Regions from separate parts of the Paenibacillus sp. FSL H8-0034 genome, predicted to be linked through region 2. Evidence: a T-box and tRNA genes for the amino acid it is inferred to sense, from the RefSeq annotation. Region 2 holds a T-box; the other regions hold tRNA genes.
What was found. A T-box is a leader RNA that pairs with one kind of tRNA and senses whether it is charged. The one in region 2 lies ahead of ileS (isoleucine--tRNA ligase), so its partner is inferred to be a tRNA-Ile.
Positions count from the first base shown of each region.

Region 1: it has a tRNA-Ile gene. The T-box ahead of ileS (isoleucine--tRNA ligase) is inferred to sense a tRNA for this amino acid. The anticodon was not compared.
Region 3: it has a tRNA-Ile gene. The T-box ahead of ileS (isoleucine--tRNA ligase) is inferred to sense a tRNA for this amino acid. The anticodon was not compared.

Region 1 covers NZ_JBBOBS010000001.1:3,426,775-3,437,676, reverse strand. The annotation lists gene NST47_RS15420 (hypothetical protein) at 1-100, opposite strand, end outside; gene NST47_RS15415 (acyltransferase) at 237-1,382, opposite strand; gene NST47_RS15410 (VOC family protein) at 1,408-1,800, opposite strand; gene NST47_RS15405 (anti-sigma factor domain-containing protein) at 1,828-2,649, opposite strand; gene NST47_RS15400 (RNA polymerase sigma factor) at 2,656-3,234, opposite strand; gene NST47_RS15395 (plastocyanin/azurin family copper-binding protein) at 3,424-5,112, opposite strand; gene NST47_RS15390 (hypothetical protein) at 5,402-5,902, shown strand; tRNA gene NST47_RS15385 (tRNA-Ile) at 6,036-6,109, opposite strand; tRNA gene NST47_RS15380 (tRNA-Met) at 6,124-6,197, opposite strand; gene NST47_RS15375 (hypothetical protein) at 6,285-6,449, opposite strand; gene NST47_RS15370 (hypothetical protein) at 6,641-8,605, opposite strand; gene NST47_RS15365 (efflux RND transporter periplasmic adaptor subunit) at 8,636-9,889, opposite strand; gene NST47_RS15360 (efflux RND transporter permease subunit) at 9,923-10,902, opposite strand, start outside.
Region 2 covers NZ_JBBOBS010000001.1:5,743,085-5,753,986, forward strand. The annotation lists gene NST47_RS26015 (hypothetical protein) at 1-835, opposite strand, end outside; gene ileS (isoleucine--tRNA ligase) at 1,200-4,340, opposite strand; T-box leader at 4,400-4,653, opposite strand; gene NST47_RS26025 (ATP-binding protein) at 4,677-6,092, opposite strand; gene NST47_RS26030 (LuxR C-terminal-related transcriptional regulator) at 6,269-8,866, shown strand; gene NST47_RS26035 (cadherin-like beta sandwich domain-containing protein) at 8,953-10,902, opposite strand, start outside.
Region 3 covers NZ_JBBOBS010000001.1:743,184-754,085, forward strand. The annotation lists gene lysS (lysine--tRNA ligase) at 1-112, shown strand, start outside; rRNA gene NST47_RS03385 (16S ribosomal RNA) at 495-2,037, shown strand; rRNA gene rrf (5S ribosomal RNA) at 2,159-2,275, shown strand; tRNA gene NST47_RS03395 (tRNA-Ile) at 2,328-2,404, shown strand; tRNA gene NST47_RS03400 (tRNA-Ala) at 2,429-2,504, shown strand; rRNA gene NST47_RS03405 (23S ribosomal RNA) at 2,644-5,589, shown strand; rRNA gene rrf (5S ribosomal RNA) at 5,692-5,808, shown strand; gene NST47_RS03415 (CtsR family transcriptional regulator) at 6,003-6,464, shown strand; gene NST47_RS03420 (UvrB/UvrC motif-containing protein) at 6,477-6,992, shown strand; gene NST47_RS03425 (protein arginine kinase) at 7,027-8,088, shown strand; gene clpC (ATP-dependent protease ATP-binding subunit ClpC) at 8,157-10,580, shown strand; gene radA (DNA repair protein RadA) at 10,765-10,902, shown strand, end outside.

The sequences.
Region 1 (10,902 bases), 2.3 Mb from region 2:
TATAGGTCTTTAGATGCTCAAGGCTTTCTGTAACCTCGGATAGGAGAAGGAATTCTTTCAGCAATTCTTCCTCACTCATGGTGGCAAAGGTAATCTTCATCAGACCACTTCCTTAATCATAATTCTTAAGTCTGTTAGCTTCAGGGACTTAAGAACTATATCGGTAAAGCAATCTTAATAATGAAGTGCAATTTCGAAACATGAGCAAGGAATACGGATTCCTTGAGATGATAGAATTAAACCTTTTTCATGACCGGGGTTCCTGTCATAAGGCGGCCCAGCGGAAACCGACTTAGTAGTTGGGCAGCGAAGACCGACAGCAGCGTACATACAATAAACGCAACCAGGGTCCGCAGCGACACATTCCAGCCTGGCAGGTAGCGGTCAGTTACAAATGTAGCCGCGGTTAACATCAAGGCATGGGCCAAATAGGCACCGTATGAATAGTGACCCAGAAAGTTGAACATCCGCTTGAAGCGTTCACTCGCCCGTTCCTGAAAAGCCAACGCCGCAATATACATCGCCACCACGGAAATCATCAGAAACACAGCCATAAAAGGCTGCACCAGCAAAGTGTCGTTATATTGAATAACGATCTTCCCGTTAACTTGAAAGTGACTAACAATTGTATAAAATAATATACAGGCAACCAGCACATAGAGGCTGATTCCAAGTGTTTTCCATTGCAGTAACAGCTGCTTCCAGCGGTTCATATTCAACCCGGCGACAACGCCCATAACAAAATAAATGTAAAAGTACAACGCGTTACGGTCAGTATACTCAGAGAACAGCGGCGTCAGTACAGGAAGATTCCATGCTATTACAGCATTACTAATCGTACCCTGCAGCGCAGTAAGCCATATGTATCCGATCGTGAGCACAATAAGTCCTGCTGTGAGCTGCCTCGCACTGCAAGCTGCCCAAATTCGTAAAACCCCTTGTTGAATCAGCGGAAATAGCAAATACAGCTGAATAACCATAATGACATACCACAGATGATACGACGCTGTACCGGTTAGCACATATTCATAAATTCGTTGGAACTCCTGTCCGAGCGGAATTCCATCTTCACGAAAAGCGATCTCATATATCGCTGACCAGATCAGGTAAGGCAGTACAATATCCTTGCAGCGTTTGCGGATAAAGCTGCTGGCGTGAATACGCTCCTGATAATTATAAAACAAGACAAGACCGGTTATAAAAATAAACATAGGAACGGCAAACTTCGCCGCAATTAACACGATGGCCAGCATAGCGCCGTCCGCAATGCCAGCCTCCGGCACATAAGCATAGTGACCAATAGCATGCTGAAGCACGACCGCCAAAAAGGCAAAGCCGCGCAAAACCTGTATTTCTGCAATTCTCGGCTGTTTGGCTTTCATAGCTCTCTCCTTTTCTTATGGAAGCTTAGCGGGTTGACTCGAAAAATTCGATCCATTCCCCGTCAGGACCATAAAAAAAGAAATAGCGTGAACCATTCGGCAGCGTTGTGATCTCGGAATCAATCATCTTCAAATCAGGATTGGTACGGATGCGCGTAAATTCTTCTTCGATATGGTCCACTGTGAATGCAATATGATGAACCTTACCTTCTTGCGGCAGCTTATCATTATAGCCGGAGATCAGCTCCAGCTCGGTTTCAGCTGATTGTCCGAAGCCCATAAATGCCAGTCGGATAACACCATTGGTGTGCGTCAAGGTCCCCTTTAGGACGAGCCCGACAATATTTTCATAAAAGGCTATGGAGCGTTCCAGATCAGCTACCATAATACCCACATGTTCGATCTTTTTTGTTGCCATTAGCGTTTCTTGCCCCTTTACTATTTTTTAAGTACCCAGTACTTTTTTACCTCTTGGTTTTGTTCCCTGTGCATCAGGCTCCAGTGTAATGCCTAATGTCTCAAAGGTACTTTCCGCAGGCGTCAGATCATAGGTCAATACGCCGTCCCCCTTCTCATTAACACGGAAGGTGCCTCCATTGTAGCGTACACCTTCTTTAACAAACCACAACTGATACGCCCAATCTCCAGTGTTTGTATTCAAGCCGTTAACCTGCAGCACCAATTGCTTGGCATCGCCCTGCTGCTTGATGAAGCACTTACCTGCAGCCTCCGGCATACTCGGATCAAAGGCTTTGAGTGTATACTGCTTGACGACTTGAGCAGGCTGAACCTCCGGCAATGTGGTGTTGGGCGAACCAGCAAGCCTGTTATCCCCGTAATCCTTCAATCCCCAGCCTATCGATGCGCCTATGGCAATAAATAAGACAGCCGCAGCCACATAGGACCACCTTCCGGCCTTTTTGCCTGTCTGGGTGAGCTGTGGCGGCTCCTCTGCAGCCTTTTGTGGAGCAGGGGATACCAAGACTAAGTGTTCATCAGGCTGATCCATCCCTATCCCTATTTGTCGCTCGTGTTCAAGGACATTTTGCATAATGTTATCGAACATGTGTCCTTTTGCCGAATCGGGTATATCGATCTCTTCCATCTCGTAAGGTAACGTTTGCCATACCTGCTGAAGGTTCTTCAGCTCTTCTGCGCAATGTGGGCATGCCGCCAGATGCTCGGCAAAAGCATGTGCCGCTTCCGGAGACAGCTCCTTTAAAAAGAAGGGAAATACTAGATCGCAGTCATTTATTTTCTCGCTCATGGTAGCTTACCCCTCTCCTTCCGGCGACAAATGCTTTCGCAGCGTTTTTAGCGCTTGATGCAATCTACTCTTTACGGTTCCTATCGGTTCCCCATTTCGGGCCGCTATTTCACTTAATGTATAGCCTTCCCAATAGAAATGCCGTATTAATTGAACCTGATTATCTGATAAATGCGGATAGGCAGCCTCAATCTGCTGCTTTAACAATCGTCTGGCAACCGTTTCCTGAAGCTCATCCCTGCCCGACAGGGCTGTATGCTCGGTCTCGGGGATCTCATAATCAAAAGACACGAGAACCTCCTGCTTTCGCTGCTTTCTCAGCTGATCTATCGTAATGTTTCTCGTAACTGTAATGAGCCAGTTCACGAACTGCCCTTTGGCGGGATCATAACCTTTATTGGAGGTCCAAATTCGTGTAAATACCAATTGAACGATATCCTGAGCAAAAGAGGCGTCATTGCCCGCCCCTGATTTTACGGCATATGAATAAACGAGCCGCACATAGCGATCATACAAAATACGCAGTGCGAAGCTTTGTTTCTCTTGTATTAGCTGCATTAATTGCTCATCCGGATATGGCTGCACGTAATCTGCGCTCCTCGGGTCAGCTTGTGACCCTCTTATTATAAGAAACGAATAAATAACGAAAAAGGTTTATCCCTATCTTCTTATAATAAGAAATATTTTGCAATAGCTATGCCTCTCTACCTACGACAAAAAAAGCCCGCAGTGCCTGAGAGCTTCCTCCCGACTGCGGACTTCATAGCTTTTGACTTATTTAACGATGATCGTTGCTTTCATAAAATCCTTATGTGGAGCGCAATAGTACGTGTACTCACCCGGTTCAGTCAGTGTAATAGATTCGGATTGACCTTGAGTCAGCAGCTTGGTTTCAAATACTGGAGAACCGTCTGCTTTCAGCTTATCGGAAACTGCATTATGCTCGAACGGATCATTATTGATAAAAGTAATCGTAGAGCCCGCTTCGACAGTTAACACTTTTTCGGAGAAAGCAAACTTGGCGATTTCTACGGAGTAAGTTTTAGCCGCTGCTTGAGAAGCCGGAGTCGTCGCTGGTTGTACGGGCGCTGGAGTTGGCTGTGCAGGAACCGATGTCGGTGCTGGCGCTCCCGATACAGGAACCTTGGGCGTAGCCGCTGGATCAAGAACGTACCATACCTTGCCCACATCCTGACCTGTCACATCACCGGCTTTCATATCTTTAATATAGTAGTATAAAGGCCAGCCTTGGTAGGTCGTTTGCTTCGTCCCATCTTCGCGGGTAATCGTTCCGAAATCAGCTGCTTTCAAATCGCCCATGTTGGGAACATGCTCTGTATAAAAAATCGGCCAGTTCACTTCACAGTTTCCTTTGCATACGCTTAAGCTCGCTGTATCCTTGGTGTACAGGTAGAGAGCCATTCCTTTGGAATCCGTCAGGAATGTGCCCAACGTATCGTTCTTCGCCGTCTTCACACCCGAATAGTTCATAACCATCCAGGAGCCGCCTACGCCTTGTCCTTTGGCATCTCCGGCCTTTTCGTCCTTGACGTAATAATAGAGCGGCCAGCCTTGATAAGTCGTTTGTTTGTTCCCGTCCTCACGAACAATCGTTTTAAAATCGGCAGCATTCAGATCACTCGGGATTTGAATAGAATCTGCAGCATAAAGCGGCCAGTTCGTAACGCATTGATCCTTGCAAGCGCTCACGTTCGGTGTGTCCTTCATGAACATATAGAGCGTTTTGCCAGCCTCATCAGTCAAATAAGAACCAACCTCGGCATTAGCCGCTATTTTAATGGAAGCGTATTGTGCACCCGCTGCTTTCGCAGCATCCACTACCTTTTGTTCGACCAATGTGTCCAGCAGCGTTTTGCTGCCTCCCTTTACTTTGCTCTTTAGAGCCTCGACGGTTGCTGTAGCGATATGTAGGTTGCGTAAAGATCCGGCTTTAGCGACTTGGGACAAGCCCAATGTGCCTGCATAAGCGATGACTCCATCATATTTAAAATCCGTATCCTGCTTGTACCCAAGCGATTCTACGAGCACCTTGTAATATTGCTGTGCAGTAATTTGTGCATTAGGCTCAAACTTGCCATTACCCGTACCCGTCCAACCCAGCTGAGGATTCGCTTTCAGGTAGCCCAGAATCGCTTTATTACTGTCATTGACAAGGGCCGCATCCGAGAAGTTGTCCGCCCCTTTATACGCCACAGCAGTAGCTTCAAGACCTTTTAATCGCAAAAATAAAATAGCAGACTGTAATCTTGTCGTGGTCTTGGCCAAATAACCAGCGCTGACACCACTTCCATCCCCCTGCAGTACACCGAGGGCCTCTACAATTTGTGCATCCGTTTTCACATTGCTTGATACCGGAGCCTCTGCTGCCCACGCCGGAAATGCGCTGCCCAGCATACAAGCTCCTGCTAACAGCCACGCTGCTGCTTTACTGCGTTTCATCATACCCATCCCAACCTCCATCAAAGATAATTTAGATGTACCCTACACCTAATGAAGATAACGCAGTGGATTCGACATAGGTTTTACGATTTTTTGAATAATTTTATAAAATACACAATAATTTTTCACAGCAGCCGGATCCCAGCTTATTAGCTTATTTGCAGAGCCTTGAAAGCACATTCGTTGATAAAAAGAGAACGATGAATTAAACTTCTAGATAGAGTAAAATGCTGATTGTACTGCAGACTGAAGTACGAGCTGAATCTTGCCTATTATACGGAGGTGTGGAATGATGAATAGCGATGATGCTATCGAGTATTTGGAAAATAGTATTGATGAAACAGCGGATGGACTCCCCTTGGAATTATTTTTATTTGTCAGCCGTGTAACTCCGCTTGTTTGTGTTGATCTGCTTATTCAAAATGAGGCCAAAGAAATTTTATTTACATGGAGAGATGATGAAATCTTTGGGAAGGGCTGGCATCTGCCTGGAGGGGTGATTCGTCATAACGAGCTGTTTAGCGACAGAATCATCAAGGTTGGTGAAATCGAGCTGGGAGCTATTCTCGAGCATGATTCAGAACCACGTACCTTTGTGCAGGACCTGGATGTCAACAAATTAAATAGAGGTCATTTTATCGCGTTCCTGTATGGCTGCCGCCTGCTGTCCGATCCGGATGAGTCCAGACGTTATTACGGTGGTGTTCCTCGTGTTGGCGAGTGGGCCTGGTTCAGCGGATCTCCCGAACCTTTGCTGCCGACTCATGAGGTTTATCGATCTTATTTGGAATAGCTGTGGGTGCAAGCACTCATAACAGCCAAAATGTTAGCAAGCCCGGCAATCCGCTCCATATTTCAGGAGAGAATGCCGGGCTTGTCTGATGTCGTTATTTTGAAAAGCCTTATGTATTAAGGGATTTTCGATATGGGCCTTGAGGGACTCGAACCCCCGACCAATCGGTTATGAGCCGACCGCTCTAACCAACTGAGCTAAAGGCCCACAATAAAATTAAGTTGCGGGGGCAGGATTTGAACCTGCGGCCTTCGGGTTATGAGCCCGACGAGCTACCGGGCTGCTCCACCCCGCGATAGTTAATGATGATCTCGCTCTCTTAGCGACGTTTTCTATTCTACAATAATTCCAAAAGAAAAGTCAAGAACTATTTGAAAATTGCTTACAAGAGATAGCGTACACCGAAGCGACCCTTTTGTGATCGGAACACTTCCACCTCCTGCGGACATTCGTAACCATAGATCCACCAGTCCTCTTCCATTCGTTTGGCTAAGCAGCCAGCCTGAAATTTACTCTCATACAGCTTGACCCAATATACCCAGTTCACTATTGATCACCCTACCTGTAATAAAATGGCCTACTAGCCTGTAGCATAACCCAAATAAGCCATCCTTATCTCAAAAATACGGTATTATTGTTCAGACTGCAGTAAAAAGCCCTGATTCCCACTTCAAATAAGTGGTTATCAAGGCTTTTAGTTTGTTTTAAAAGATGGGAGTAACCCAATGAGTCCAGTAACTATTGCTTGTAAACACCCAACAGACGCTTCGAAACCCCTGCAGGTGTAGTGAATGCTTCATAGAGACGGATCGTTAACGGGCGATCCAATTGCTCCGTTGTTGCATCAAAGATAAGGTTGTTTTCTCCACTAACCAGACGATTAGGTCCTATAAAGCTACCTGATGCCGTACCGATCAAACGATCTACCGAATCATAAAGCTCAAATTGCAGCTTGGAGAAGCTGGCATCGATCTGAATTTGTTCCTGTCTCGTCAAATCAAGATTAAAGCGGGTTTTGTAGGAATAGCTGTTATTGCCTGTACGATTATACATCGGTGTAATCGTCCAGTAGGTGACATTGGCATCGAAAGGATACACACTGAATTTCTCTTCCGTTTCTGCCGGCTGAATCTCCATGCTATAAGCAGCGATGTTCGTTTTATATGGAGCTGCTTTCACCATGTCGTTGATTTTCAACACCAGATCCTTACCGCTCTCGGACTGGGGCAGTGTGTATGAATAGCTAACAACCAATCCCGAGTTAGGTAAAATTCTTTGCGTGGATAACGTTTGACGATTGCCGCTGTAAGTATAACCATCCGTGCTGAGAAGCTCGGTTTGGAATACCGGAACTGCCATTGGAATATCGCTTTTGTTTAAAATCCTGAACTTCGATGTGACATTCTTGGAGCCTTCATCCGTGTTGTCATCAATGTGAAACTCAACAACCGACACCTCAAGATTCGGATGAATCAGCTCACTCAAAGCATCGAAAGTCATCGGATTGCCCAATTTGTAGGCAGGATAAGCAACTCTTGCAGTCGTGCTGGGCAGTAAAATATTAAGTCGGCCCACATTATAGGTAACAACGGTTGGAACCCCGGTTACACTAGCCTGTGAGAATTTTTCCGGAGTCAGTACATTGATACTGGAAAGGACGGTATCATTATTTGTAGAGATAGCAAAGTGGATATACTTTTGCTCTCTCGCTTCCAGAATAACCTCCTCTTGCTCAACCTTTTTCCCATAGTACGATTGCGCTTGAGAGCTGTCCGATGCAGCATTACCTAAAACCGATGTAGTAGAAGTTGGGTTATCCGTGGACGCCCCTGTCCCTTCAGCACCGCTGGTATTGGTTGTATCCTCAGATGCTGCAGCATCTGCAGTTCCGTTACTGGATGCTGAGGTACCAGCATTCACTGTAACAGGTACCTGTTGGCCAGTAACAGCCGTTGTAGGTACAGCCGCGTCTTCAACAACCTTTTGCCCCTCAAACACTTTGGACGACGTCTTGCCATCGATAATGAATTCAGGAAGGGTCTCGCGCTGATCTGTCGGGTTGGTCACAAGCAGCTGCAGCACTTGAATCGTGCCTTTATCTGTTACTTCTTTGTCGATACTTACAGGTGTGTACTCCAGTGGTGAAGTCAAAGAAGGAATTTTGAACTTCTCGCCCCACTTCTTCACTGACGCCGGGTCCGTAATTTTCATATCGCTGCCTTTCCAGGATTGGCCGCTGATAGGAATGGCAAGAATTCGCGTTTCGGTTTTGGGATAGACGTAGTAGTCGACATCTGTCCAATTCGCTTCTGACAGTGTAACCGTATCGGTACGATCAATTACAGCCAAATAGCTTAATTCCGTCGTTGCCTTAGGTTGAATGGAACGTGGATTGGAGGCACTTGATTGCAGTATATATTCAATGCCTTCGATTGTTTTCACACGAAGCTCATACTCCGGAACACGCGCAATGGCGGCTCCGGTATTTTTCATGCGTACGACTACACCCACACGGGTTCCGCCGTCCACACGCTCGTTCAGAACGGTTTTGATATCAACGCTTAAGCTGTTCGTCAGCTGATAGGTAACTGCAGCAGGTGTTCCTGACTGCGTTCCTGCCAATTCAGCGGCCATTGCCGAGTAGCTTGATGTCATAAGAGATGATGTAATAAGGACGGATACCGCTGTTTTTTTCCAATTCATTTTCACTTTTATTTCCTCCAGTTAGCCAGATTATTTCGCTAGTTGTACTTTTTCTTTGTCCTTCAGTTGGTTCTGACCGGAAACGATCAATTGCTCGCCTTCTTTAATACCTGAAATGACTTCCTGAACCGTCTCGTTCAGACGCCCCAGCTGTACTTTACGTTTCTCGGCAACATCTCCAACAAGTATAAATACGGAAGTATCTCCGCCTTCGCGAACCACACTTAACGTTGGAACCGTAATAACGATTTCGTCCTTCTCTTCAGTCAGAAGGATCTGCACCTTGTTCCCTGGCTTAAGCTTGGTATCGGCATTCGCGATTTCAAGTTCTAATGGATACGATTTGGACTGTGAGCTCATTACATCGGCTAAGTAGCTGACCTTGCCCTTCAGCTTTTCAGTGGTGCCTGGCACATAGAAGGTCAACTCTGTCTTGCCGCGAACCAGCTGCGCAGAAGCCTCCGTTAATTCAGCTTTGATCTTGATCGGATCGAGCTGCTGTACCTGAGCAGCTTTAAAGCCGGCAGTCAAGCTCATCCCCACTTCTACCGGCAGTTCGGTAAGCACACCGCTCACTGGTGCTTTCAGCTCCAGATTGTTCAGCGTGCGATCTGCTTCACGAATGCTCAGATTAGACGATTCTACCTGGGTTTCGAGCTGGGATAAGGAGTTCGTTGTTTCGATAGTGTTCAGCTTGTTCTTCGCACTTTCCAAATCCAGCTTCAGGTTATTTAATTGCGTCTCTGTTTGATCTAACTGAAATTTTGTGAGTAGACCCAGATCATAGTCATTGCGGGCCTTACTGAAATTTTTCTCTGCATCCTTGACAGCTTGCTCGGTTTTTGTAACTGCATTTTGCAAATCGACCTTCGAATTAACCAGATCTTCCTTGGCTTTTGTCAGCTGCTGACCCGCGCTTTTCACGCCCAGCACGCCCTTTTGCTTTTGCAGTTCAACATCGGTAGGATCAAGCTTTACGAGAAGCTCGCCCTTTTGGACCATATCGCCGCGTTTTTTATAAATTTCCTGGACGTCACCGCCTACTTTTGTGACGATATCCATTTGTATCGAGGAAACAACGTCTGCTACCTGCTCCAGCGGGGCACCAATCGATTTCTTCTCTACCTTGGCTACCTTGACGGTTTTGATAACGGATTCAGCGGCTGCTGGCTGCTGTGGAGGCGCTGCTGGCTTCGTGCAACCCGCCATGATCGCCGTGCTCAAGATAACGACTCCTACTACTTTTGTACTTTTTTTGACGGTATTGATCATTGTAAAGTTCATTGGCCGATTCTCCCTTTCAATATCTCTGTATGGTTAATGTGTTATCGAAGCTGTTGTAACCTGCGTATCGTTGGCATCATGATCTTTCTTCTTGAACCAACGAGCTATTCTGTCATTAAAGCGAGCGAGCATGGCGTATACAATCGGGACAATCAGCAAGGTAAGCAGCGTCGAAGTCGTTAAGCCTCCGATAACTACAACTGCGAGACCCTTGGAAATAATCGTTCCTTTGGAAAGTCCCACTCCGAGAGGCATCAAGGCCAGAATCGTCGCACCAGCTGTCATGATGATCGGTCTCAGACGTGTCGTACCCGCTTCAACCAGCGAATCGCGAACCGAATGACCACTCTCCCTCAGCTGCTGCACTCGATCCACAAGCACGATCGCATTCGTAACGACGACACCGATGAGCATCAGGAAGCCGATCAAGGAAGTAATATTAACCGATTCATGGGTAACAAACAGTCCGAGCAGTCCTCCGATCGCCGCAAGCGGCAACGAAACCAGAATCGCTAGTGGTGCACTCGCATTACCAAATGCCAGCACCATGACCAGGTATACGATAAAGATGGATGCTCCCATGGCGACGAACATTTGCTGGAAGCTGGTTTCAATATCGTCAGTTACGCCCTTAACTTCGGTTCTAACGTCGCTTGGCAGTTCAACAGTCTTGAGTGCTTCACTAATTTTGGCACTAATACCGCCCTTGTCAGGACTATCGATTTTGGCATTAACCTTCACAATTTGCTCTTCCTTCTCGCGGGTAATGGCGACTGGAGCATCGATTTGTCGAATCTTGGCAATCTCATTGAGATTAACCGTAACGCCTGTTGCCGTCTTGATTGGGAAGCTCCCTATTTTTTCGATGGAATTTTTGAATGATTTATCCAGCATAATTTTGGTTTTAAAGGTCGTATTGTCGAATTTCAAATCCCCGATTTTCTCTTCAATCAGCCAGCCTCGTACTGTATTCGTAATTTGTGCCGAGGATAAGCCATACAGACGGGCTTTGT
Region 2 (10,902 bases):
ATATATCTAGCTGACTTCTATCAAGAGAACCATCTTTAAGTGTCGATAGCATTATATCAATAATTTTTTGAGTAAGCATTTCAACATCTGCATCTGCTGCTTGTGCAGATTTAGCAATTGCTTCACTGTATTTTCGGAAAAATTCAATACCTAAATGTCTTGTAAGACTGACAACATGAGTACCATATCCTGATTCGCGTTTGTCAATAAATTGCAGATCATCTTCTGAAATATCGCATTGTTTCCAGATTATATTAGAATAGCAATCCTCTTTTCTATTTTCGTCCAAATCAATATACTGAATAATTAAGCCTGTATCTCTTAATTTCTTTGCTTGAATAAAGTTAATCAATAACCCTAGCAGTGAATACTCTTTGTCGGATAACTTGTTATAGTTTTCTACTATAATAACTTTTTTTAGTTTTTTATAATCTTTATATGACTTTCTCCTTGGATTTAACATTTTTATTATTGGACGGAATTCTTTTTCCCAGTTCACTGCTAGCTCTGGTAAAATACCACCTGTAATTAACTCTAATAAAGGACTAAAAGAATTAATAGGAGTGGTCGGTAGTATCACTTTTAGCATATTTGATAAATTGAATTTTAATCCTCCTGTAATCTTAAGCTTACTGCTAGGTGCTTCTTCAGAAAGAACATCCTCAAATGAAATTTTTTCGTACTGAACAAGTTGATTCAAATAACTTGCTTTTATATTGAAACGACTGTTTGTTTTAATTCTTATGATTCTTTCCATCGAATTGCTCAACAAAGTTGCAGAAATAAATTGTTTAATCTCTACTTGTATTGGCAACTCTTGTGGTTCATTATTCAAAATAGAACCTCCAAATAATTCATAGTTATTAGTATATAAATTTTAAAAATATAGATATTTAATTTAATTATCATTGAACTAGAAAGCTACAATAAATATAGAAAATCATCAAATTAATACTTTATAACCAAATTAATGAAAATTATTCGACATTTATTTTCAGATCCCTCTTTTTTTCAAAATAAAGATTTATTTTCTTTTTGACTCACTCTCTTAGGTAATCAAATCGTAGTATTACAGCCTCATTATTGAACCGTAAGAATGTGAAAAAAAGCAATCACCTGTTTTCACAGGGAATTGCTCTGTTTCTGTCTAGATATTAAACGTGGAAACCCACGTATATCTTTGTTAAGTGGCGAAGCTATTACACCGAAGCATTTAACCCTATTCTTACCGTCGCTGCCGCGATCTGAACCTGCTCCATTTCATTGATGCTGCCAAATTTCAGAGAACGCAGCAGCACATTGTCCTGAATTAAAGACTCAAATTCCATGATACTGCTTCGGGTTTCGTCATCTGCTTCAATGATAAGCTCCACTCGTTGATCAATCGGTAGATCGTATTTCTTGCGAAGATCCTGAACGGCACGGATCAGCTCACGGATCATCCCCTCTTTTTCAAGCTCCGGTGTGATGGTTGTGTTCAGTGATACGGTCATTTGATACCCAGTAGCCGATGCGTAGCCGATCTTGGCCTGACGTTCGATTAACATTTCCTCCGTAGGAACACGGACAAGCTCTCCGTTTGCTTGACGGTAATCCACATAACCAACCTGCAGTGCCTTCTTGATTTCCGACTGCTCCATATTTCGCAAGCAGGACTGCAGGCCGGATACGAGCTTCCCATACTTGGGACCTGCTACCTTCAGATTCATTTTCAGAGCATAATCAGTTAAATTATCATCATGCTGCTCGACTCGAATCGATTTTACATTCATTTCATCCTTAATGATTTCCTCAAAATCAGCAACATGGAGCGTTTGATCCGTAATTACGATCAGCTCCGATAACGGTTGACGGTTTTTGATCGCTGTATCATTACGGATGTTGCGGGCCAGCTCCACAATTTGCCGGGTACGAGCCATATTATCCTCCAAAGCTGCATCGATGGCTGTTGAATCCAGGGCAGGATAATCAGCCAAGTGAACACTGCCTCCATCCGCCAGGTTCATGTAGATTTCATCAGCGAGAAATGGGGTGAACGGTGCTATCATCCTGCTGATATCCAGAAGCACCTGTCTCATGGTCCGGTAAGCAGCACATTTGTCCTCTGTCAGACCATGACCCCAAAAGCGCTCCCGTGAGCGGCGGATATACCAGTTGCTGAATTCGTCGACAAGACCTTCAATGGCTTGAGCCGCGGTTATAAAATCAAAGCCTTCCAGGCTTTCGCTCACCACAGATATCGTATGGTTAAGCCGGGAAACGATCCAGCGATCCAGCAAATGGTCAGAACCTGTCTTCTGGTCCAATGCATGTTCATAATGATCAATAGTCGCATACATCACATAAAAAGAATGGGCATTCACCAGCGTATCGATGACTTTGGATTTGGCTGAAGCTACAATATTTCGCGAGAAACGTTTGCTTAACCAGGGTGCACTGTCTGCCAGGAGCGCCCAACGGAAAGCGTCCGCACCAAATTCCTCGATGATCTCCCACGGATCGATGACATTGCCTTTACTTTTCGACATTTTCTGACCATTCTCATCGAGAATATGACCTGTTGCCATCACCGCTTTATAGGGAGCTTTACCTGTGAACAGTGTGGATACGGCTAGCAAGCTATAAAACCATCCACGAGTCTGATCGATCCCCTCGCAGATGATGTCCGCCGGAAACTGGTCGGCAAAGGCTTCCTGATTCTCAAACGGATAATGGTGCTGGGCAAAAGGCATCGAGCCGCTGTCAAACCATACATCGATCACTTCAGACGTCCGAACCATTTCACCGGCGCACTCAGAGCAATTCAGCTTCACGTCATCGATAAAAGGTTTATGAAGCTCCAAATTATCCGGCAAAGGCTGTACGGACCGGGCACGTAAATCAGCTACGCTTGCTGGAGCATGCTCGCATCCGCAATCCTGACAGACCCAAACATTCAGCGGGGTTCCCCAGTAACGGTTACGGCTTATGTTCCAATCGACCAGCTCATCGAGAAATTTGCCAAAACGCCCTTCCCGAATATGACCTGGATACCATTCCACAGAACGGTTATTGGCAATCATTTGCTCCTTGATCGCGGTTGTTCGGATAAACCAGCTTTCCATCGCATAATACAAAAGCGGTGTATGACAGCGCCAGCAGAAAGGGTAGCTATGCTCGTATCTCTCCTTGGCAAACAGTAATCCCCGCTTGGACAGATCCTTGACAATATCCACGTCACAGTCTTTAACAAATCGACCGACAAATTGCGGAACAGCCTCGGTATAGCAGCCGTCCAAACCGACCACGCTCAGCATGCCAATCCCCTGCTTCTGAGCCGCGCGGTAATCATCCTCCCCGTGAGCCGGAGCGATATGCACGATTCCCGTGCCGCTGGAGTCGCTGACAAAGTCTGCACCGATGACAACATATCGGGTTGGAGTACCCGCTGCATTCGAATTCGCTTGATTCGTTGTACGTTGGGGCTCGTCATTTTCACTTGGATAAGGAGCTTCATAGGTAGTACCCACAAATTCATGGCCTTTATGCTCGGACACGATCTCATAGGTGCCTTGTATCACCTGGGCGAGCAGACTTTTGGCCAAAATAAGCACTTCGTCGTTATGCTTCACTTTGACATAATCCAGATCGGGATGAACAGCAAGCGCCGTATTGGCCGGCAAGGTCCAGGGTGTTGTGGTCCAGGCAAGGAAGCTCTCACCTGCAGGAGTCCTGAATTTAACAGTCGCACTTAGATCCTTCACATCCTCGTAGCCCTGCGCCAATTCATGAGAGCTTAACGTCGTTTGACAGCTTGGGCAATATGGACTGACGCGATGACCCTTATTCAGTAAGCCTTCCTTGTGAATGTGGGACAAAATGTGCCATACACTTTCGATATAATCGTTGGATAACGTCATATACGGCGAATCCAGATCGGTCCAATAGCCGATGGACTCCGTCAGCTCGCGCCATTGCTTTTCATATCGGAAGACACTCGCTTTGCATTTTTCGATAAACTTTTCGACGCCATAGGCTTCAATTTCCTGTTTGCCCGAGATTCCAAGCTCCTTTTCCACGCCCAGCTCTACGGGTAAACCGTGGGTATCCCAACCCGCTTTACGCAATACCTGGTAGCCAGACATGGTCTTGTAGCGGCATATAAAATCCTTGATCACTCTTCCCAGCATATGCCCGATATGGGGTGCCCCATTGGCAGTAGGCGGCCCTTCGTAGAATACAAACCTCGGCTTGCCTAACCGCTGATTGATGGACCTGGAGAATGTTTGCTCCTGTACCCACTGCTCATATACCCGCTTTTCCCTCTTGGCTGCCTGCTCTTTCACATCAACTGTACGCATACGATCGACTCCTTTTGGTAATCAAAATATTTGTAAAAAAACAAAAAAATCCCGCCCCTGTAAGGGACGAGATTGAACTCGCGATACCACCCTAATTCTGTGTTAAGCTAACTTGCTAGCCATCACAGCACCTCAAACTACGCACCAACATGCGCGGCCCTTGTAACGGCGGGATCCCGTTAAAGCTTACTGTAACTTCAGCTTTACTTCTCGGAGAGGATTTTCTACTAACACATGAACATTGGCTTTCAGCAAAGCGCCAACTCTCTGGGGAACAAGTGATTAATATACTCTTTCTCGTTAACGAATTTGAATGATGTTGAACTTAATCTACTTTTACAACATTTTCGGATGATTGTCAATGGGGAGGTCTGTTGGCTGTACAGGCAGACGCAGGAAAAAGCTGCTGCCTTCTCCTTTGGTGCTTTGCAAATCTAATTTGCCACCGAGAAGTCCGGCCAACTTCAAGCTGATCGATAAACCAAGCCCTGCTCCCCCATAGCGGCGGGTAAACGTACCATTTTCCTGTTGAAAGGCCTCGAATATCAGATGCTGCTTATCCTGTTCAATCCCGATGCCTGTATCCTGAATGCGAAATACGATCCAATCCTCCAATTTTTCAAGCTTATCTTTTCCGGACGGGTAGACCTTATCCATATAGATTTGCATGGTAATGCTGCCCTGGGCTGTAAATTTGACCGCATTCGTGAGCAAATTACGTAAAATTTGAACCAGCCTCTGAGCATCGGACACAATGAACACAGGGACATTCTCCTGAAGATCCACCTTGAATTGCAAGCTTTTCTGATCTGTAATTGGAACAAATTGATGCTGGACAAGCTGGACCAGTTCATGTACAGACACCATTTCCCATACGATTTCCATTTTACCAGTTTCCATTTTGGATATATCCAGCATATCATTGATCATCTTCAGAAGCTCATCGCCCGAGGTATGAATAATCTGGCCATAATTGATCTCTTCCTCCGAATAGCGGGACCTGTCCTCCTCCTGAAGCAGCTGGGATAACGCAATGATGCTGTTCAGTGGTGTTTTTAGCTCATGAGACATATTGGCAATAAACTCGGATTTATATTGGGAGGCCAGCTGCAGCTGCTGTGCTTTCTCCTCCAGCTCCCTTTTTTGCTTGCGCAGGACCAAATTCATCGTTTTATTCTTCTGCGCACGCAGCTGTTCCTCATAGAAATCCTTCAAAATGAATACGAAGAAGGCATTCAACAAAAGTGCAGCCGGGTACGTATAAGGGGCAATATGCTGCAAGTAATTGAGCCTCGGTATAGATGCAAAAGTAGCGATGCCGATCACCTGAAGCGTATTCATCGAAATGATGGAGATAATAGCTTTTCTATTGTAGCTCCATGCTTTTTTTCGATACAAGGCAACCAGAAATGCAGCCAGACAACCGAGCAATAAGATATTAATGGAACCGGTAAATGCCTGAGCCGTGAACCCCGCAATCGTATACCGAGAGATGGCAATTCCGACACTAATGATCAGCACGAGCCGGGGATCGCGAAAAAAAAGCGTACCAAACACGATCGGCAGTGCACGCAAATCGAACAGTGTCGATCCTTGTCCCTGCACACCAAAAAACATGGCAAGCCAGCCCGCAAAAATGAAAATGCCGACTAGGCCAGCCTGTTTCACTTTCCAGGTTGCATGTTGAAATATGTATTTAAAACATAAATTAAATAAATACGCAGACGTTATCAGGACACTCAAGCTAATCAAAAATGTAACAAAATAATTAATGGCCATCCCCTCCCCTGTCTATTGTACAGGATATATCAAATAACAACACTATGACTGCTTATTAAAGTTAACTTTTCGCTAGGATTTTCGTATAATAAATCGTAAGCTTGTACGATAGGGAAGCGATAGGTATCGCAAGTTACGGAGGCATTCTGATGAAAACCATGGATTCAATCCTGTTACAAAGTAAAATCACACTGCCTATTCCCAGAGAACGCCTGATTCCAAGAGAACGATTGGTCGATTCTATAACCTACGGCCTGAAGGGCCGTCTTACCTTAGTCTGCGCCCCCGCCGGTTTCGGCAAAACCACCCTGCTGTCCCAATGGGCATACACCCGGCAGCTGCCCTGTGCCTGGTTATCTCTCGATGAGCGGGATAATGATATTATTCGTTTTTGGCGGTATATGACCCATGCGCTAGCCAGGTCCGTACCACCAGACAACGGTAAGCAAATGCTGCAGCTGGCTGATGCGCTACCTACTTTATCGACGACTTCCTTTCTGGATGCTCTGCTTAACGAGCTGTTTGCTCTCACGCAGGATATTGCTGTCATTATGGATGACTATCACACCATTCAGAACCCGGGTATCCATGACAGCGTATCTTATTTGATCGATTATTTGCCCGAGACCACACATATGATCATCTCCAGCCGCGCCGAGCTGCCATTTCCGACGATAAAATGGATGGCTAAGGAGCAACGCAATGCGATTGATACGCTGCAGCTGCAATTTACAGCGATGGAAACCCAGCAATTTTATCAGGAGTTATCGGGGGCAGAGCTAACGCATCGGCACATTGAGCAGTTGGTGCAGCAGACAGAGGGCTGGATTACGGCGCTGCAATTAGTATCGCTTTCCCTGCGAACCGAAGTCAATTACGACCGTTTTATAGAAGCCTTTCAAGGTAATCACCGGGATGTATCGGATTATTTGTTCCACGAGGTCATGAACAAGCTTCCAATCGATATTTACCAATTTCTTGTTCAAACATCGGTTCTTGGCAAGCTGGAGGCTTCGATTTGTAATGCGGTCACCGAAAGTACGAATGGTGCTCTAATGCTGGAGACTATCAAAAGCCTGAATCTGTTTCTGATCCCGCTCGATGATCATAATGACTGGTTCCGATATCACCATTTATTTTCTCAATTTTTGCGAGGGCTGCTGAAGAAAACCGATCCTGAACAATGGCTGAGATCCAACCGAATGGCAAGTGCGGCTTTTTCGGAACTTGGCTTGATGGATGATGCTATCGATCATGCTATAACAGCAGAGGACTATCCATTGATGGAAACCTATTTGGAGCAGCACATTCCAGCTATGCTGCAGCGTGGGGAAATGACCACCTTATTGAACTGGTTTCACAGCGTCCCACAGTCGTTCATGCTTTCTCCTGAGCTGTCGCTTTTATATGCCTTTATACTTGTCGTGACCAGCCAACTGCCGCAAGCAGAGATCCAATTGACCCGTATTGAACGAATATGCGTAAGTATGGAGCAAAAGGATCGCCAGAAACAGCTGCAGAGTGGGATTTTGTTCGTGAGATCCAATCTCGTGTTTGCTAACGGGGATTTCGGCAATTGGTTTACCTATACGCAAGGAATTCTTGAACACAATTTACCCAAGGACCCGATCTATTATAATTTTAATTACAATCCGAACGAGCCATTGGTTAGAAGAACGGCCTTAGGGTTAAAAGGAATGCTTACTCCGGATACGGAAACGATTGGTACCTTGTTCACTGGTGTGCTCGACGCACATGGCTGGCAGGATTCACTGATCAATTTATACGTAAAGCAATCTCTATGTGAGGGGTATTACGAATGGAACCGATTGGACGACTGCCTTCGACTGCTTCCATCGCTCACAAGAGCCGCATTGAGCAAGCAGGTACCTGGACTACATATCCCCGTCATAATTACACAGGCACGCATTCATCTTGTAGAGGGACATTACCAATCGGCTCACGATCGAATTGAGGAGGCATTGGAACTGGCATTGCAGCTTTCCTATAAGGCTGTCTGGGTCGAAACTCTTCAACTGTTCCGAATCCGAATATATCTGCAGGAGAACCGGATTTCCGAGGCCAAGAATCTGATCGCTCGGTTGGGAATATCGCATAAGGTCAGACCCACCTTCAATCAAGAGTATGCCTACCTGACGTTAGCCAGACTGCTCGGCCAACAACGTAAGGAACCTGAGGCTCTACGTCTGTTGGAGCAGTTGAAGCCCCAATCGGAAAGAGAGCAGCTGCTCTCCAGCCTCGTTGAAATTTCCTGCTTACAAGCTCTATTGGAGGCTCAGCGCGGACAGAGGAAAATGGCCCTGATATATATTCACGAAGCGCTTGCTATTGGAGAGAGGAATGGCTATATAAGGAGTTTTCTTGATGAGGGCACAGCGATGCGAAAACTACTGACAATGTACCATAACCATCGAGAAGGACAAGCTTCTGAAACGAAATGGACAGGTGTCTCCGAAGCCTATCCAGCGATGCTGCTACAGTTATTTCATGAGTCTAGCACACCGTCAGCCGAGCATGCCCCCCTTCCTGCTGAGCCGCTGAATCGGACGGAAATCAATCTGTTACGCTTAATCCGCCAAGGTCTCACGAATAAGCAAATGGCCGCAGCGCTTACGCTATCCGAAGGGACGGTTAAGGTATATCTCTCGCGTCTATATGAGAAGCTTCAAGTATCCTCACGTACCCAGGCTATGGCTGCTTCACAAGAGCTGGAGTTGGAAGAATAATCGATCTAGCCTGCTGATGCACAGCAAAGAGCACCCCTGTGGAGTGCTCCTTGCTGCCATTTAACTTCTTTTCATGGGAGTCGATACTACGGTATAACCTTGGTTCCAATCTGGCTCAAAATAATAACGACGTCTTCACGATTGAATTGTCCATCTCCGTTCAAATCATGTTGTCCAAAAGCTGCCGTCATATAAGTAATAATCTCATTGATATGAATCCCGTCATGCTCGACATCCAAATCAACCAGCCTTTGTTTCAACTGCTGAAGGGGGTTGCCATAGACAATCGTCCGACCAGCAGCGGCGTTCCCTTCTCCGATCAAGCTGACCACAGCTCCAGCTTTAATATCAAATTTCACTTCATCTCCGGGCAGCAGTTGACCGCTTACGTTCAATTTCACCTCTGACGATCCTTGTGTATAGACGACTTGTGCTACCGACAAATCAGAGTTACGGGATACATTTTTAATCGTATAGTAAGTGGGATCGCTACTCGCCCGCAGCAAAGGTTCGGAAAATGTCAGCTTCGCCTGCATTTCTTCAAGCACGAGATCATTAAGAGCTGGCGTTCCCGGTAGAATCACTTTAATCGTATATTGCAGACTTGTCCCGTCCTGCGCGGTTACATGTATATCTATCACATTTGGCAAGCCGGATGCCAGCTGTAACCTCAGACTATCCATACCGCTTTGAACGGTTGAATAACTGCCTCCGTTGATTCGCACCTGGATCGTTGCAGCATTATTACCTGCTGACGAGACTGGCTTTACGGTGAGTTCATAGATAGACTGACTTACCGTTAATGTATAGTCTGTAACCTCGGGTGAAAAAGCAAGATTTCCTGTGGAAACCGATAAGCTGGATAAGCTGGCGTCACTATTCTTCAGTCTCTCTACGGATAGCGTGTAAATTTTTGCAGCTGCCGTATCCTGCATCACTACTTTGATTTCCACTGTGTTGCTGCCCACGATCAGAGGAACGGATACAGGATATCCGCTCGAAGCTTGTGTATCGCTGCCTCCATTTATACGGACATATACAGCTGCTCCAGTTGGGTCTGATAAGGTTGGCGTTATAGCCAAGCTGGACGTGGGATAGGGAACATTCGCCATTGTGTAGAAAAATGTGCTGCTCGCAAAGGGTTCGTTCAGATTACCCGGCGTCACAGCTAAACCGCTTAACGTCGCATCATTATTTTTTCGAATCACTTTGATCGTATACTGCTTTGAGATGCTCGTATCCTGGGATAATACTTCCAGCGTGATCGTATTGCTTCCTACTGCCAGCGGCATGCTCAATCCGTAGCCGCTAGTTACCGGCGTGTAGCTGCCGTCATTCACTTTAATATGAACAAAAGCACCAGTCGGGTCCGATAATGTCGGCGTCACCATCAATGTATCCGTTTCATTACTCACATCAGGCAATGTATAGGCTGTCTGATTTGACTGAAAAACCGGGCTTATAGTACTCCCTGAGACGGCTAAGGCACTTAAATCCGCATTTGTGTTCGCGGCCCGCGTGACCGTAACGGTATACGTCTTATTCACGTTTGTATTGTAAGACTTTGTCTGAACAGTAATGATATTGCTTCCTACATTTAAAGGTATGGAGCCCGATGTAGCTCCATTAGCTGCATTCGAATCATTGATTTTGACGGAGGCTGCAGCGTCATTCAATACTCCAGTAATCGATATACTGCTCGTCGCATAAGACACGTCTGCCGTATATTTCGTTATATTGGATTGAAAATTCGGATTTAACGTCGTTTCATTTGAACGCAAATCCGTCAGGTCGGCATCATTTGTGTCTGGAAAATATACGTGAATCGTATACGTCTTGGTCGTCGTAGTATTTGTTGCCGTGACTCTTAATTGAAATGTGTTATCTCCCCGATTCGTACTTAGGTATCCGGTCGACGCATAATACGCCACCCCAACCCAACTGCCTCCGTTCATCGAATACTCCATGGTTGCATCGGAGTTCGCAGTTGTTGCTGCTGTGTAGAAGCCTGCTTCAGAGCTGCGCATTTTCACCCA
Region 3 (10,902 bases), 5.0 Mb from region 2:
TACAGGCGGACTCGGCATCGGAATTGATCGACTTGTTATGCTGCTCACAGATTCCCCATCGATTAGGGATGTCTTATTATTTCCTTCGATGCGCGAACGCCAAGGCGAATAAGTTCCTTTGATATAAAATGAGTAAGACGCATCTCCTTTTGGGAGGTGCGTTTTACATTTTTTTTGGTTAGTTGGGCATACTGAGATAGCTGAAAAACAAGCTGAAAAATAGTTGTTGCAATTTTCTTGTCGATTTGTTATATTACTTTTTGTCGCTTCGAGGGCAAGCTTTTCTGGTCATGGTGAGAAACATATAATGATAAAAAAAGTACTTGCAATGAAGCTGGCCAATGTGCTATATTAATCAGGTCGCTTTTGACGGAATGTCGAAAATGATCGAAAAGAATTGTCCTTTGAAAACTGAATCAACGAGTGAGTAAATAGCAGTATAAGAGAATGCAAATTCTCGTCAGCAGTGAATGAGTGCAAATCAAAGTTCTACCTTAATGGAGAGTTTGATCCTGGCTCAGGACGAACGCTGGCGGCGTGCCTAATACATGCAAGTCGAGCGGATTGTTCCTTCGGGAACAGTTAGCGGCGGACGGGTGAGTAACACGTAGGCAACCTGCCTACAGGATCGGGATAACTACCGGAAACGGTAGCTAAGACCGGATAGGTGATTGAGACGCATGTCTGAATCAAGAAACACGGAGCAATCTGTGACCTGTAGATGGGCCTGCGGCGCATTAGCTAGTTGGTGAGGTAACGGCTCACCAAGGCGACGATGCGTAGCCGACCTGAGAGGGTGAACGGCCACACTGGGACTGAGACACGGCCCAGACTCCTACGGGAGGCAGCAGTAGGGAATCTTCCGCAATGGACGCAAGTCTGACGGAGCAACGCCGCGTGAGTGATGAAGGTTTTCGGATCGTAAAGCTCTGTTGCCAGGGAAGAAAGGCTAGGAGAGTAACTGCTCCTGGATTGACGGTACCTGAGAAGAAAGCCCCGGCTAACTACGTGCCAGCAGCCGCGGTAATACGTAGGGGGCAAGCGTTGTCCGGAATTATTGGGCGTAAAGCGCGCGCAGGCGGTCATTTAAGTTTGGTGTTTAATTCCGGGGCTCAACCCCGGGTCGCATCGAAAACTGGGTGACTGGAGTGCGGGAGAGGAAAGTGGAATTCCACGTGTAGCGGTGAAATGCGTAGAGATGTGGAGGAACACCAGTGGCGAAGGCGACTTTCTGGACCGTAACTGACGCTGAGGCGCGAAAGCGTGGGGAGCAAACAGGATTAGATACCCTGGTAGTCCACGCCGTAAACGATGAGTGCTAGGTGTCGGGGGTTTCAATACCCGCGGTGCCGAAGTTAACACAGTAAGCACTCCGCCTGGGGAGTACGCTCGCAAGAGTGAAACTCAAAGGAATTGACGGGGACCCGCACAAGCAGTGGAGTATGTGGTTTAATTCGAAGCAACGCGAAGAACCTTACCAGGTCTTGACATCCCGATGTAACACCTAGAGATAGGTGCCCTCTTCGGAGCATTGGAGACAGGTGGTGCATGGTTGTCGTCAGCTCGTGTCGTGAGATGTTGGGTTAAGTCCCGCAACGAGCGCAACCCTTGGATTTAGTTGCCAGCATTGAGTTGGGCACTCTAGATCGACTGCCGGTGACAAACCGGAGGAAGGCGGGGATGACGTCAAATCATCATGCCCCTTATGACCTGGGCTACACACGTACTACAATGGCCGGTACAACGGGAAGCGAAACCGCGAGGTGGAGCGAATCTTTAGAAGCCGGTCTCAGTTCGGATTGCAGGCTGCAACTCGCCTGCATGAAGTCGGAATTGCTAGTAATCGCGGATCAGCATGCCGCGGTGAATACGTTCCCGGGTCTTGTACACACCGCCCGTCACACCACGAGAGTTTACAACACCCGAAGTCGGTGGGGTAACCCGCAAGGGAGCCAGCCGCCGAAGGTGGGGTAGATGATTGGGGTGAAGTCGTAACAAGGTAGCCGTATCGGAAGGTGCGGCTGGATCACCTCCTTTCTATGGAGATATTGCTTCTGCACAGAAGCGTATCAGCAGTATAAGTTGCCAATGGCAACAACAACGCTCACTCGTTGATCAGTTTTGAGAGGATAACTCTCAAGTCATACCGCAAGCTTCGTTTGGTGATGATGGCGAAGGGGAACCACGCGTTCCCATCTCGAACACGACCGTTAAGCCCTTCAGCGCCAATGGTACTTGAACCGCAGGGTTCTGGGAGAGTAGGACGTTGCCAAGCGAGCCTCTTTAGAGGTTATGAACACCTATATACGCAAGAAAAGAACGACTGAGGGCCCTTAGCTCAGCTGGTTAGAGCGCACCCCTGATAAGGGTGAGGTCGGTGGTTCGAGTCCACTAGGGCCCACCAAATGAATATTTTTGAATCCCTTATGGGGCCATAGCTCAGCTGGGAGAGCGCCTGCCTTGCAAGCAGGAGGTCAGCGGTTCGATCCCGCTTGGCTCCACCAATTTTATATTTACCGAATAGCTTGTTCCTTGAAAACTAGATACCGAAACGAAACAAATGTTTAGAGCAGCGTTACTTAACTTCGGTTGAGTAACATCCACATAGATCGATTCTTCGGAATCGAACTTATTAGCGGAATTGGTTAAGCTAATAAGAGCACACGGAGGATGCCTAGGCACTAGGAGCCGAAGAAGGACGTGGCGAACGACGAAATGCCTCGGGGAGCCGTAAGCAGGCTTTGATCCGGGGATGTCCGAATGGGGGAACCCGCATGAGGTAATGCTCATGTACCATGTAGTGAATACATAGCTACATAGGAGGCATACGAGGGGAACTGAAACATCTAAGTACCCTCAGGAGAAGAAAACAAAAGTGATTCCGTCAGTAGCGGCGAGCGAACGCGGAACAGCCCAAACCTAAGAGCTTGCTCTTAGGGGTTGTGGGACGTCAACATCGGGTTAGCAGAATAGGTGAAGCAGTCTGGAAAGGCTCATCACAGAGGGTAACAATCCCGTAACCGAAAATCTGCGACACCTGTAGACGGATCCCGAGTACCGCGAGACACGTGAAACCTCGTGGGAATCCGGCAGGACCATCTGCCAAGGCTAAATACTCCCTAGTGACCGATAGTGAAGCAGTACCGTGAGGGAAAGGTGAAAAGAACCGCGGGAGCGGAGTGAAATAGAACCTGAAACCGTGTGCTTACAAAAAGTCAGAGCCCGTTTATGGGTGATGGCGTGCCTTTTGTAGAATGAACCGGCGAGTTACGTTCCCGTGCAAGGTTAAGGTGAAGAGCCGGAGCCGCAGCGAAAGCGAGTCTGAATAGGGCGCATCGATATTTCCTTTGGAAAATCGTAGTACGTGGACGTAGACCCGAAACCGTGTGATCTACCCCTGCCCAGGGTGAAGGTGCGGTAACACGCACTGGAGGCCCGAACCCACGCATGTTGAAAAATGCGGGGATGAGGTGGGGGTAGCGGAGAAATTCCAATCGAACTCGGAGATAGCTGGTTCTCCCCGAAATAGCTTTAGGGCTAGCCTCGGAGTTGAGAGTCGTGGAGGTAGAGCACTGATTGGGTGCGGGGCCCGCCAAGGGTTACCAAGTCCAGTCAAACTCCGAATGCCACAGACTTCTATCCGGGAGTCAGACCGTGAGTGCTAAGATCCATGGTCAAGAGGGAAACAGCCCAGACCATCAGCTAAGGTCCCCAAGTGCAGGTTAAGTGGGAAAGGATGTGGAGTTGCCCAGACAACCAGGATGTTGGCTTAGAAGCAGCCACCATTGAAAGAGTGCGTAATAGCTCACTGGTCGAGTGACTCTGCGCCGAAAATGTAACGGGGCTAAACCTGCCACCGAAGCTATGGCTCGAACAAGTAATTGTTCTTGGGTAGGGGAGCGTTGTGTAGAGGTTGAAGGTGTACCGTAAGGAGCGCTGGACACTACACAAGTGAGAATGCCGGTATAAGTAACGAAAAGACAAGTGAGAATCTTGTCCGCCGAAAGCCTAAGGGTTCCTGAGGAAGGCTCGTCCTCTCAGGGTAAGTCGGGACCTAACGCGAGGCCGAAAGGCGTAGTGGATGGACAACTGGTTGAAATTCCAGTACCACCGTGAACCGTTATGAGCAATGGGGTGACGCAGAAGGATAGTGACGCGGACTGATGGATGTCCGTCCAAGCAGCGAGGCTGGTGTGTAGGCAAATCCGCACACTATTAAGGCTGAGCTGTGATGGGGAGCGAAAATTACAGTAGCGAAGGTCATGAGTTCAAGCTGCCAAGAAAAGCCTCTAGCCAGGGAGAAGGTGCCCGTACCGCAAACCGACACAGGTGGGCGAGCAGAGTATGCTAAGGCGCGCGGAAGAACTCTCGTTAAGGAACTCGGCAAAATGACCCCGTAACTTCGGGAGAAGGGGTGCCTCGGTAGGGTGAATAGCCCGAGGGGGCCGCAGTGAAAAGGCCCAAGCGACTGTTTAGCAAAAACACAGGTCTGTGCGAAGCCGTAAGGCGAAGTATACGGGCTGACGCCTGCCCGGTGCTGGAAGGTTAAGGGGAGTGGTTAACCGCAAGGTGAAGCTATGAACCGAAGCCCCAGTAAACGGCGGCCGTAACTATAACGGTCCTAAGGTAGCGAAATTCCTTGTCAGGTAAATTCTGACCCGCACGAATGGCGTAACGACTTGGGCGCTGTCTCAACGAGAGATCCGGTGAAATTTTACTACCTGTGAAGATGCAGGTTACCCGCGACAAGACGGAAAGACCCCATGGAGCTTTACTGCAGCTTGATATTGAACTTGGGTACGATCTGTACAGGATAGGTGGGAGCCACTGAAGCATGAGCGCCAGCTTGTGTGGAGGCGACGTTGGGATACCACCCTGATCGTATCCGAGTTCTAACCTCGCACCGTAATCCGGTGCAGGGACCGTGTCAGGTGGGCAGTTTGACTGGGGCGGTCGCCTCCTAAAATGTAACGGAGGCGCCCTAAGGTTCCCTCAGAATGGTTGGAAATCATTCGCAGAGTGTAAAGGCACAAGGGAGCTTGACTGCGAGACAAACAGGTCGAGCAGGGACGAAAGTCGGGCTTAGTGATCCGGTGGTACCGAATGGAAGGGCCATCGCTCAACGGATAAAAGCTACCCTGGGGATAACAGGCTTATCTCCCCCAAGAGTCCACATCGACGGGGAGGTTTGGCACCTCGATGTCGGCTCATCGCATCCTGGGGCTGAAGTAGGTCCCAAGGGTTGGGCTGTTCGCCCATTAAAGCGGTACGCGAGCTGGGTTCAGAACGTCGTGAGACAGTTCGGTCCCTATCTGTCGTGGGCGCAGGAAATTTGAGAGGAGCTGTCCTTAGTACGAGAGGACCGGGATGGACGTACCGCTGGTGTACCAGTTGTTCCGCCAGGAGCACGGCTGGATAGCTACGTACGGAAGGGATAAGCGCTGAAAGCATCTAAGCGCGAAGCCCCCCTCAAGATGAGATTTCCCAAATTAGTAAGACCCCTTATAGACGATGAGGTAGATAGGTTCGGGGTGGAAGTGCCGCAAGGTATGGAGCTGACGAATACTAATCGGTCGAGGGCTTATCCAAAGAAAGAGTCTTGCAAGCGAAAGCGAGTGAGGCGCGCTGCTCAAGCGTAATGTGAAGTTTCGGATCTAGTTTTCAGGGTGCAAACCTTGATGTAAAATCCCGTTTGGTGATGATGGCGAAGGGGAACCACGCGTTCCCATCTCGAACACGACCGTTAAGCCCTTCAGCGCCAATGGTACTTGAACCGCAGGGTTCTGGGAGAGTAGGACGTTGCCAAGCACAGTAAAATAGCCTTTTTGGATACTTATCCGAAAAGGCTATTTTTTGTTTTTGATTTAAAGAATTAAAACAGTCCGAAAAGCGGAAAATAAAATGATGCAGCTCCCAGTTGCAAATTATCAGAAAACTGCTATAATAAAGTTAAAGTCAAAGAAAGTCAAAGTCAATTTACTTCTCGTAAGGAGGTCGAATTGATGCGTAATGTCTCGGAAGTCATCGAGCAATACCTGAAAAGTATTTTGCAGCTAAGCGATGAAGGCGTAGTAGATATACAACGTAACGATTTGGCAGATCAATTTGAATGTGTTCCTTCTCAAATTAATTATGTCATCAGTACCCGGTTTACATTGGAAAAGGGTTATATTGTAGAGAGCAAACGCGGCGGCGGCGGCTATATCCGTATTCAAAAAATAGAGCTGAACGCTCACGGGTCTGTTCTCGATCTTATTTTCAAAACGATTTGCTCACAGATCGATCAAGGGACCTCTGAGGGCTTGCTGTATCAGTTGGAGGAGAGCGGATATATTACGACAAGAGAAGCAGCGATGATGAGAGCAGCGATCTCTAGAGACGTTCTCCAGTTGAAGCTGCCTCTCCGTGATGAGATCCGAGCCAAGATTCTAAAAGCCATGCTGATTTCCTTGTTGAGTAAATAAGGAGGGATTCCAATGATTTGTCAGGAGTGCGGCAAGAAACAGGCAACACTTCATTTTACCAAAATTCTTAATGGTGAGAAAACCGAATTTCACATTTGTGAATCATGCGCAAGAGACAAGGGAGAGTTAATCCCCGGTACACCGAATGGGTTCTCGATTCATAATTTACTCTCAGGGCTGCTGGATTTCGATCCTGCCAGTCAAGGGTTAACACCTAAAGCTCAGCCAAGCCGTTGTGAGAATTGCGGGTTAACCTACAGCCAGTTCAGCAAAGTAGGCAGATTTGGCTGCAGCTCTTGTTATAAATACTTCGATGAGAAGTTAGATCCTTTATTTAAACGAGTTCACGGCAGTACGGTTCATACCGGAAAGGTTCCTAAACGTTCAGGTGGGTTAATAAAGCATAAGCGGGAAATCGAATGCTTAAAGAAAGAGCTTTTGAATCGAATTGAAAATGAAGAGTTCGAACAAGCAGCTGAACTTCGGGATGAGATTCGCAATTTGGAGAAAAAAGTACTAGAAGGATAAGTTTAGTTCCTTTGAGCAGGCAGGAGGCAAGCTTATGGTAACAAATCGTTTTACGGAACAAGCCTTAAGCGATTGGATGAAGGGTGAAAGCCCTGACTCAGATATTGTAATCAGCAGCAGAGTACGTATTGCCAGAAACCTGCAGTCGCATCCATTTCCCATGCTTTCGACAAGTGATCAGTCCAAGGAAGTGCTGGATATGTTAACGGGCCTTCTGCAGAATGAGGAATTGCGAACCATTAGTGATTTCTCGATACTGAACTTGGACGAATTGGATGAGCTTGAGAAGCGAGTACTGGTTGAAAAACATTTGATCAGTCCCGCTTTAGCCAATGAATCGCGTAACGGGGCTGTTATTCTAAGTGACAACGAATCGATCAGCATCATGTTGAATGAGGAGGATCATTTACGAATACAATGCTTGTGTTCAGGATTCCAGATTCAGGAAGCATGGGATTTGGCAAATCAGCTGGATGATGTTTTTGAAGAACAGCTGAACTATGCTTTTGATGAAAAACGCGGTTATTTGACCAGTTGTCCGACAAACGTTGGTACTGGAATCAGGGCATCGGTAATGATTCATTTACCTGCTTTGGTGATCACCCAGCAAATTAACCGAATTTTGTCAGCCATTACACAGGTAGGTTTGGCTGTACGTGGTCTGTATGGTGAAGGCAGCGAGGCTTTGGGCAATCTGTTCCAGATTTCCAATCAGATTACTTTAGGTCAATCAGAGAAGGAAATTATCGATAATTTATGTGGGGTAGTCACCCAGCTTATCGAGCATGAACGTGGAGCCAGAGAGAAGCTTCAGCTCGAGATGAAGGCGAAGCTGGTGGACCGCGTAAGTCGATCCTTTGGCATTATGTCTTATGCCGCGATCATGGATTCCAAGGAAGCTGCTCAGCGACTTTCGGATGTTCGGCTTGGTATTGATTTGGGTATTATCAAAAATGTCCCCATGCAAGTCATGAACGAGCTTATGGTCATGACACAGCCAGGCTTTTTGCAGCAGCATGCAGGAGAAAAGTTAAGTTCTGAAGAAAGAGATATACGAAGGGCACAGCTCATTCGGGAAAGGCTCACACCCGAGTAGCGCAGCAATGGGGCGTTATGCTAAGGTGTAAGTAATTTCTTATTTTATAACAGAAAGGTGTGTTATATATGATGTTTGGAAGATTTACGGAACGTGCGCAGAAAGTACTGTCTTTAGCTCAAGAGGAAGCTGTTCGTTTGGGCCATAATAATATCGGTACGGAGCATATCTTGCTTGGACTCATCCGTGAAGGCGATGGCATAGCAGCCAAAGCACTGATAGCTTTGGGACTCGGCTTGGAGAAAATTCAAGACGAAGTGGAAGCTTTGATAGGCCGGGGTCAAGAGCAGCCGACCAACATTGCATACACACCGCGTGCCAAGAAAGTTATAGAGCTGTCCATGGACGAAGCACGCAAGCTTGGCCATACTTATGTTGGAACAGAGCATATCCTGCTTGGTCTTATTCGTGAAGGTGAAGGTGTAGCCGCGCGAGTATTGAATAATTTGGGTGTGAGCTTGAATAAAGCGCGTCAGCAAGTGCTGCAATTACTGGGCAGCAGTGAGACTGTAACAACAAGCCATGCTAATACAGTAAATGTAAATACGCCTACGTTGGATGGTTTGGCTCGCGATCTGACTGCTTATGCGAAAGAAGGCCATCTGGATCCGGTTATCGGAAGAAGCAAAGAAATCGAACGTGTTATTCAGGTGTTGAGTCGCAGAACCAAAAACAACCCTGTTCTTATAGGTGAGCCTGGAGTCGGGAAAACAGCGATTGCTGAAGGCTTGGCTCAAAAAATTATTAACAACGAAATTCCGGAAACTCTTCGTGATAAACGTGTTATGACACTCGATATGGGATCTGTAGTAGCAGGTACTAAATACCGTGGTGAATTTGAGGATCGCCTTAAAAAAATCATGGATGAAATTCGTCAAGCGGGCAATATCGTACTGTTCATTGATGAGCTTCATACCTTGATTGGAGCTGGTGGGGCTGAAGGTGCTATCGATGCATCCAACATTTTAAAACCGGCTCTGGCTCGTGGAGAGCTTCAATGCATCGGTGCAACAACGCTGGATGAGTACCGTAAGTACATTGAGAAAGATGCTGCTCTGGAAAGACGGTTCCAGCCGATCACGGTTGACCAGCCTTCACCAGAAGAAGCGATCCAAATTTTGTATGGCTTACGTGACCGCTACGAGGCTCATCACCGTGTGAAAATTACGGATGAAGCGATTGTGCAAGCTGTTCAATTATCGGATCGATACATTCCTGATCGTTTCCTGCCCGATAAAGCCATCGATTTGATGGATGAAGCAGGCTCGAGAGTGAGACTTCGCTCGTACACGGTACCACCAGATTTGAAAAAGCTGGAGAGCAAGCTTGAGGATGTGCGCAAAGAGAAAGATGCTGCCGTACAAAGCCAAGAGTTTGAAAAGGCCGCTTCCCTTCGTGATACTGAGCAAAAAATGCGTGAGGAACTGGATTCCACGAAGAACGAATGGAAAGAAAAGCAAGGAAGTACGGATTCCGAGGTCACTCCTGAGGACATCGCGCAGGTTGTAGCAAGCTGGACGGGGATTCCGGTCCTCAAGCTGGCTGAAGAAGAAACCGAACGACTGCTCAAAATGGAATCCATTTTACATGACCGTGTCATCGGTCAAGAAGAAGCTGTTAAAGCGGTCAGCCGCGCGATACGTCGTGCAAGAGCAGGTCTTAAGGATCCGAAACGTCCGATTGGATCATTCATCTTCCTGGGACCTACAGGTGTAGGTAAAACCGAGCTGGCACGTGCGTTAGCCGAATCGTTGTTTGGTGATGAGAATGCGGTCATTCGGATCGATATGTCCGAATATATGGAAAAGCATTCAACCTCACGTCTGGTAGGGGCACCTCCAGGATATGTAGGCTATGAAGAAGGCGGTCAGCTTACCGAGAAAGTACGCCGTAAGCCTTATTCCGTAGTACTGCTGGATGAGATTGAAAAAGCGCATCCTGAAGTATTCAACATTTTACTTCAAGTGCTGGAGGATGGACGTTTAACGGATTCCAAGGGCCGTACAGTCGACTTCCGTAACACGCTGATTATTATGACCTCAAACGTTGGGGCCGATGTAATCAAGAAAAATTCTTCACTTGGGTTCACCGCTAACCAGGATGCAGGTAAAGATTATAGCAACATGAAGGATAAGGTAATGGGTGAGTTGAAGAAGAGCTTCCGTCCTGAATTCCTGAACAGAATCGATGAAACCATCGTATTCCATTCGTTGGATGAGCAGCATATCGGTCAAATTGTCACATTGATGGCAGCTGACCTGAGCAAGCGTCTTAAGGAACAGGATGTTGATTTCATCCTCACTGACAAAGCCAAAGCTTTTCTGGCCAAAGAAGGCTACGATCCGACATATGGTGCAAGACCGCTTCGTAGAGCGATCCAAAAACATATTGAAGATCGTCTTTCTGAGGAGATACTCCGCGGCACGATAGTGAAGGGTAATTCGTTGGTTATCGACGAAAAAGATGGAGCGTTGACAGTAGCTCAGTCTTAATAAGACAGATACTTTTTGAACAATGAGTTTTTAAAAAAGCTAGAGCATCTTTCCTTCTATACACAGGGGGAAGGGTGCTTTTTTCTTTATCGGTGTAGGGTTTTCATTACTTGTGCAAAATGGTAAACTTTGATGGATACGATTATAATAAAGCTAACAATTGAAATCAGCAGGGAGATTACAGATGGCTAAGCAAAAAACAAAATTCTGCTGTCAGGAATGCGGATACGATTCGCCCAAATGGTTAGGAAAGTGTCCGGGTTGTCAAGCTTGGAATACGTTTGTAGAAGAAATAGAAACCATATCCAAAACACAGATGACA